3 regions of the Alcanivorax sp. P2S70 genome follow, and region 3 is predicted to be linked to each of the others. Evidence: predicted binding sites of a transcription regulator. Region 3 holds the regulator's gene; each other region holds the start of a gene.
The links. The regulator sigma-54, encoded in region 3, starts transcription at its own class of promoters, with help from an activator protein. The targets are predictions, from matches to a motif close to TGGCACNNNNNTTGCTNT.
Positions count from the first base shown of each region.

Region 1: the regulator sigma-54 is predicted to act here: its motif matches at 901-918, upstream of Q672_RS28340 (urease accessory protein UreD).
Region 2: the regulator sigma-54 is predicted to act here: its motif matches at 1,043-1,060, upstream of glnL (nitrogen regulation protein NR(II)).

Region 1 covers NZ_AXBZ01000034.1:241,866-244,135, forward strand. The annotation lists gene Q672_RS28340 (urease accessory protein UreD) at 1-861, opposite strand, end outside; gene Q672_RS28345 (nicotinate phosphoribosyltransferase) at 1,145-2,270, opposite strand, start outside.
Region 2 covers NZ_AXBZ01000009.1:11,238-13,507, forward strand. The annotation lists gene glnA (glutamate--ammonia ligase) at 1-18, shown strand, start outside; gene Q672_RS21020 (DUF4124 domain-containing protein) at 198-932, shown strand; gene glnL (nitrogen regulation protein NR(II)) at 1,101-2,180, shown strand; gene glnG (nitrogen regulation protein NR(I)) at 2,215-2,270, shown strand, end outside.
Region 3 covers NZ_AXBZ01000014.1:12,185-14,454, reverse strand. The annotation lists gene lptB (LPS export ABC transporter ATP-binding protein) at 1-348, shown strand, start outside; gene Q672_RS23690 (RNA polymerase factor sigma-54) at 615-2,066, shown strand; gene hpf (ribosome hibernation-promoting factor, HPF/YfiA family) at 2,106-2,270, shown strand, end outside.

The DNA of each region.
Region 1 (2,270 bases), on a different contig from region 3:
TGCCGCCGGTTTGTTCAGCAGGGTCTGGCGTAATAACTGCCAGACCGGAATCATCAGTGCCTGGATTTTTTCGCAGCGGGTGCCGAGCACACGCATCACCAGAATGTCGTCGATCAAGGTGAGGCCACAGGGCATCTCGCCGGTGTTGCCCTCAATGATGTCGCGGGCCTGTTCCAGCAAGACCTCGTTGCAACCAGTGGCCACAAACAAAGCCTGCATGGGAAAGTTACGCAGCCCGGATGACGCATTGAGGTGGCGCGGCTGATCCACCTTGAGGCGCTCGATCAGCAGCGGCCTGCCGTCGCGATTAATGCGAAAGCGCGCATCGATATTGCCCTGCTCGAAGATCTCGCTGTTCACCGGCCGCCCCAGGCAGGAGATTTCCCAGCCCATGAAACGGGCATCACCATGCAGATCAATGGTGGTGTCCATGTGCACCTTGGCGCCGGGGAAGAAGATGTTTTCCTGGGGAAACCATTCCAGGGTGCCACCGGGGGCCACGGTTAGGGCCTGGCTGACGCGGGCGGTATCGCCGGCACTGAGATAGAACTTGGTGGCACCGGGGGTGGTGAACAGGCCATGGGCCTGCGTGCCGGCAGTGATGTCGATCTCCAGACCATCGCCACCGACCACGCCACCGGGGGGATGCAGCAGGTAGATGTGGGCGGTGCCGCCTTCCGGGTAGAAGGGGCGCTGAACGCGCAGCGGCCCATAATGGTGCAGGCCGGTCATGACAGTCTTGGCGCCTTGCCCCGTAATGGCGCACTCCAGCTGCATCTGCAGCCGGGCCTTCCACCCCTTGCCATGGGCTGGTGTCTTGGGATGTCGCCGTTGTGTCGGTGCCGGTTCCTGTACGGTCACGAGCCAGACCTCTTCCTGCCGGTTGCCATGCACCAACTTTATGCAGCAACCGTGCCATACAAGGTGGTATACAAGTTTGCCAGGGGATTGGCACGGTTTTGCAGGAGCGGTGGTTCCACCGCGAAAGAGAGCCGCGCCGCGGCTATCGCGCCGCGAGCGACGCTCCTACAGGGGAGGTGTAGAAAGTGGTGTGCAACAAAAAGCCCGGCTATTGCCGGGCTTCGCTGTGGAACGCTTTACTCCTTGATCCGCGATGTGGTCACGGGGGCAGGACATTGGCCGATTAATTGCCGCCGTTGCCCTGTGCCGCCCGCTGGCGAATGGTTTCAAAGTCCCAATCGACCAGGGTTTCTCCATTACGGAACACCTTGATCAATTGGTTCTCTTCACTATCTACACCGTCACCGTTAAGAGCATCAGCGCGTACCGTCTGGACGCTCTCGTTTCTGCGTACTAACGCCAACCGGCCACGCTTGGAGCGTTTACCTGGATCGGTGATCGGATCCTTGTAGACGTCGCGCCATTCGCCGTTGATGCAGATGGCAGAGGCTTTCATGGCGAACTTCTGGGTGTCGCGGTTAAGCTTTTGCAGCAACTCGCCGCCCATGCCGAAGGCCACATTATCCGCACTCAGGCCGCGGGCTTTCATTTCCTGCAAGATTGCTTCGATGGACTGGGCACAGACGCCGTCGCCCTGAATCAGGCGCACGCAGTCCGGCAGCACCCGGTAGCCCTTGCTGTTAGTGCGGTAGCCGAAGCGGGCCATCAAGCGTTCGATGGCTTCCGGGACGATCTCCACCGGTTCGCCGGAATCGGGACGGACCACCAGGGTGCCGCCGGCCTGCTCTACCTGCTCGCGCAGTTCGCCACCCCACAGGTTGTCGATGGCGTTCCAGATGTCGTAGGAATCGCTGACTACCGCCACCACCCGGTCTTGCCCGCCGAATTGCTGGATCATGTTGGCGTAGGCCCGGGTTTCACCGTCGCGCCCCCAGCTGGTAATGGTGCTGTGCTCTGCCGCCGGGATGGAGAAGCCGGCCATGTCGGCACCGTAGTAACGGCGCGCGGCCATGATCGCGGACAGGGTATCGGTACCGGCAAAGTTAACCAGGTGTGCCATGCCACCGAGGGCAGCAGCTTCTTCCGAGGTGGCGCCACGGGCACCGAAGTCGTGCAGTTTGAAGGGCAGGCTGTCGCTGTTGTCGGCGGTATCTTCCAGGTAGCGCTGGATGATGGTGCGACAGTTGCGGGACACCGTGGCCACGGTGGTGGGATACCAGATAGCGCGCAACAGGGCAGTTTCCACATAGCTGGTGAGCCAGGCGCAATTGGGGTCGGTGTTCATGACCTGCACCAGCACATTACCGGTGGGCACCACGGTGCCTTCCGGCACGGCTTCGATTTCGATG
Region 2 (2,270 bases), on a different contig from region 3:
ATGTACTACTCCTGCTAATCCCTTGGGATTGCAGTGAAAAAGCCCCCGCTGGTCGGGGGCTTTTTTTATGTCTGGCTGCAGTCGCGGCGGGTCTTCACTTCCGTCGTTGCAGGCAAGGATGCGAATTTGTGCATTTTCTCCTTGTTTGAACAAAGTTTTCCGGGCCAGAATCAGGTAGATAAATGTGGAGAGTCAGAATGAAAAAGCTGTGGATGCTGATGATGTTGCCGCTCTGTTCCGGTGTGGTATACGCCGAGTCAGAGGATATGTCGGGAGCTGATGCGGCGGCATCATCCAAAATCTACCGGGTCGTCGATGAGAACGGCAACGTCGTTTTCACTGATCAGAAGCCGGGAGGTGCGGCTGCTACTGAAGAGGTGCAGTTGCGCAAAACCAATACCGTGCCAATCAAGCGCGTGGAGCTGCCGGTTGCTCCCGTTGAAGCGGTGTCTGGCACGGGGAGTGGCGAGGCTGAGTTTGCCGGGTACGATACGATTGCCATTACGGCGCCTGAGCCAGGCAGTACAATTCGCAACCCTCAGGAGCCGGTGAAGATCAGCGTGGATCTTGTTCCAGGCCTGCAGGAAGGCCATAAGCTGGTTGTCCTTGATAACGGGAATGAGCTGCCTGGTTTGCAGTTGCTGAACCCTGACAGGGGGGTCCACACTCTCACGGCCATGGTGGTGGATAGTGAGGGTGAGGTCGTAACCGAGTCGGCGTCTATCGAAATCTATATTCATCGCAGTACGGTAGGGTCGTACCGACCAGGGAATGGTCCTGCGGTGATTGGTCGCCAGGCAAGTACGGGGAGTTCTGCTTCGCAAGGAGCTTCTGCGCCCAGGGGTGGGGCAGCCACTCCGGGTGCTGGCGCATCCACGGGCACGGTAGCCAGGCCTGCATCACTCGGACGCCCCGCAATGAAAACCCCTTAATGCACCCATATGGTGCATTTCTTGTCTTTGGCGCGCTAAACTAACCACTCCTCACGGCTTTTTTCATGTCCCTTTGGCGTGATTTGCGCGTCTGACCCGTTTCTCTCAGGTGGCCTGATAATTGCTTATGCCCTGTTATGGGCCAATTAGTTGATAAGTGGTGTCGCCTTGCACAAACGGTTACTCGATCACCTGCGCACTGCAGTGGTCATGCTCGATAGTGAGCTGCACGTGCGTTATCTGAATCCGGCAGCAGAAATGTTGCTCGCGACCAGTGCCGTCCGCGCCATCGGTCAGCCATTGCCCGATTACTTCTTTGACGATGAAGAGGCACGGTCTGCCCTGCAGCAGTGCATCCGTGACGAGCACCCCTTTACGCGCCGGGAGGCGCGCTTGTCTGTGGCGCCGGGCAATGAGGTCACCGTGGATTATTCGGTCAGCCCCATCAATGAGCCCGGCCAGCCGCTGTGCCTCCTGTTGGAGCTTCAGGCGCTGGATCGGTTGCTGCGCATTACCCGTGAGGAGGCGTTGCTGCATGCCCACCAGGCAACCCGGGCGCTGGTGCGGGGTGTGGCGCACGAGATCAAGAACCCCTTGGGGGGCATTCGCGGCGCTGCACAGCTGCTGGAACGTGCCCTGCCAGACCCTGAGCTGACCGAGTACACCAAGGTCATTATTGATGAGGCGGATCGCTTGCGCTCTGTGGCAGATCGCATGCTGGGGCCTCGCAAGCCGCCAGAGTTTCGCCCGGTCAATGTGCATGAGTGCCTGGAGCATGTACGTCAGTTGTTACTGGCTGAGCATCCCCAGGGCGTCTCGATCTGGCGGGATTACGATATCAGCTTGCCGGATGTGGTGGCCGACCGGGACCAACTGATTCAGGTGCTGCTGAACCTGATCCGTAACGCCACCCAGGCGCTGCTGGAATCGTCAACGCCACAGGCGCGCATCGTGATGCGTACCCGGGTGCTGCGCCAGTTCACCATCGGGGTGCTGAGGCACCGGCTGGTGTTGCGCGTAGACATTATTGATAACGGGCCCGGCATCGACCCGGAAGTACAGGAAACCCTGTTCTATCCCATGGTCAGTGGCCGCGCCAGCGGCACAGGGCTGGGCCTTTCCATCGCCCAGTCGATCATCAGCCAGCATCATGGACTGATCGAATGCGAAAGTGTGCCGGGTGAAACCGTATTCAGCCTTTTGCTGCCCATGGAGCAGCCGGAGCTGATTGAGACAGAAGAGTCATGAAAGACACAGACACGATCCCTGGGAGAAGCAGGTCATGAGCGAAAGTATTTGGGTTGTAGACGATGACCGCTCCATTCGTTGGGTGCTGGA
Region 3 (2,270 bases):
ATTACGCATATTCGCGATTCGCTGGGCATGAGCCTGTCAGGCGGTGAACGTCGCCGTGCCGAAATCGCCCGCGGTCTGGCCACCGACCCGGACTTCATCCTCCTGGACGAACCCTTCGCCGGCGTCGACCCGATCTCCGTGAACGACATCAAGGGCATCATCCGGCACCTGAAAGAACGTGGTATTGGCGTACTCATCACCGACCACAACGTGCGTGAGACCCTCGACATTTGCGACACCGCCTACATTGTCAGCGCTGGCCACATCATCGCATCCGGTGACGCCGACACCATCCTCTCGAACCAGCAGGTGCGGGATGTGTATCTGGGGGCAGACTTTAGGCTGTAACAGCCAGGGCGAGTGAGCAGTTAACAGTGAACAACGGCGCGGAATAGTCCCGGGGTTTCCGAACGCCAGAAGCCGAACCAGGACCCCGGCCGCGGCCATCAAAGCCCGAAAAAATCAGCAAACCCGCCCGCGCAACATCAACGGTTCACCGTTCACTGTTAACGCTTCAGACTCCTACCACACAAGAACCACTGGCACAATTATTGCTAGAACAAGTTTGAAGCTGTTATTCTCGGGTTTTTGGGGATCACACCAATCCGAGCAGTATGAAGCCCACACTACAACTACAAATCGGCCAACAGCTGACCATGACACCTCAGTTGCAGCAGGCGATTCGCCTGCTGCAGCTGTCCACGCTGGATCTCCGGCAGGAGATCCAGCAAGCGGTTGAAAGCAACCCGCTGCTGGAACTGGCCGACGACTTTGGCGACGACGCCCTGCCTGAGCATGACGAAGATCGTCAGGAGATGGACGCAGAGCGTGATGACGCCCTGGAAGAATTTGTCGACGGCGAACCCGGTGTCGACACTGAGTGGGATGACGTCTACTCCGGCCAGAGCAGTGCCACCGCGTCAATCCCTGATGACGCCGATGACTGGCAGCAACGGCACACCGTGTCCGGCAATCTGCATGACCACCTGCACTGGCAGCTCAACCTGACCCCCATGAGCGATGTGGACCGACTCATCGCCATCACCATCATTGAATCTCTGGACGATCGCGGCTACATGACCGTGAGCATCGACGACATCGTCACCATGATGAATGTCCAGGAAGGGCTGCCAGAGGATGCCCACATCGAAGCCGACGAGGTACTGGCCGTTCAGCATCGCCTGCAGCAATTCGATCCGGTCGGCGTCGCCAGCATTAACCTGGCAGACTGCCTCGGTGTACAACTGCGCCAGCTGGAATCCGACACGCCTTTCCTGCCTTTTGCGCTGGCGCTTCTGGACCACCTTGAACTATTGGAAAAGCACGACTATGCCGCGCTTCGCAAGGTTCTACAGCTCTCCGAACAGGAACTGCTTGATGCCCTCTCGCTGATCCGCACCCTTGACCCGGCGCCAGGCGAGCAAATTGGAGAGAGCCAAGTCGATTATGCGGTGCCGGATGTCATCGTCCGCCAGCACCACGGGCGCTGGCAGGTCAGCCTGAATGACGACATCCTGCCCAAGGTCAATCTACAGCAGCAATATGCCGCCATTGCCCGTAAAACCAGCGGTGAAGATGGCCAATACCTGAAAAACTGCGTTCAGGAAGCCAAATGGTTCATCAAGAGCCTGCAAAGCCGCCATGACACCCTGTTGAAAGTCGCCACGCGGATTGTCGAGGTCCAGCAGGATTTCTTCGATTATGGTGAAGAGGCCATGAAGCCACTGGTACTGGCCGATATCGCCGATGCCGTCGAGATGCATGAATCAACCATCAGTCGGGTCACCAATCAGAAATACATGACCACACCCCGCGGCGTCTTTGAGCTGAAATATTTCTTTTCGAGTCACGTGGGAACAGATGGTGGTGGTGAGTGTTCCTCCACCGCTATTCGTGCCATTATTAAGAAGCTGGTCGCCGCAGAGAACCCTCGCAAGCCACTCAGCGACAACAAGCTAGCCAGCTTGCTGAACGAGCAGGGAATCAACGTGGCGCGCCGGACCGTCGCCAAGTATCGTGAGGCGATGAGAATACCGTCTTCCAGCGCCCGCAAGCGTTTGGTGTAGGTGCCTGGGACGGCCCACAAGCAGGTAAAGGAGCCAGCCATGCAAATAAATATCAGCGGTCATCACCTGGAAGTTACCGATGCTTTGCGCACCTACGTAGGCGACAAGTTCTCCCGCCTGGAGCGCCATTTCGACCAGATCACCAGTGTTCAGGTGATTCTTTCCCCGGAGCCCAAGACCCACAAGGCAGAATCTACTATCCAC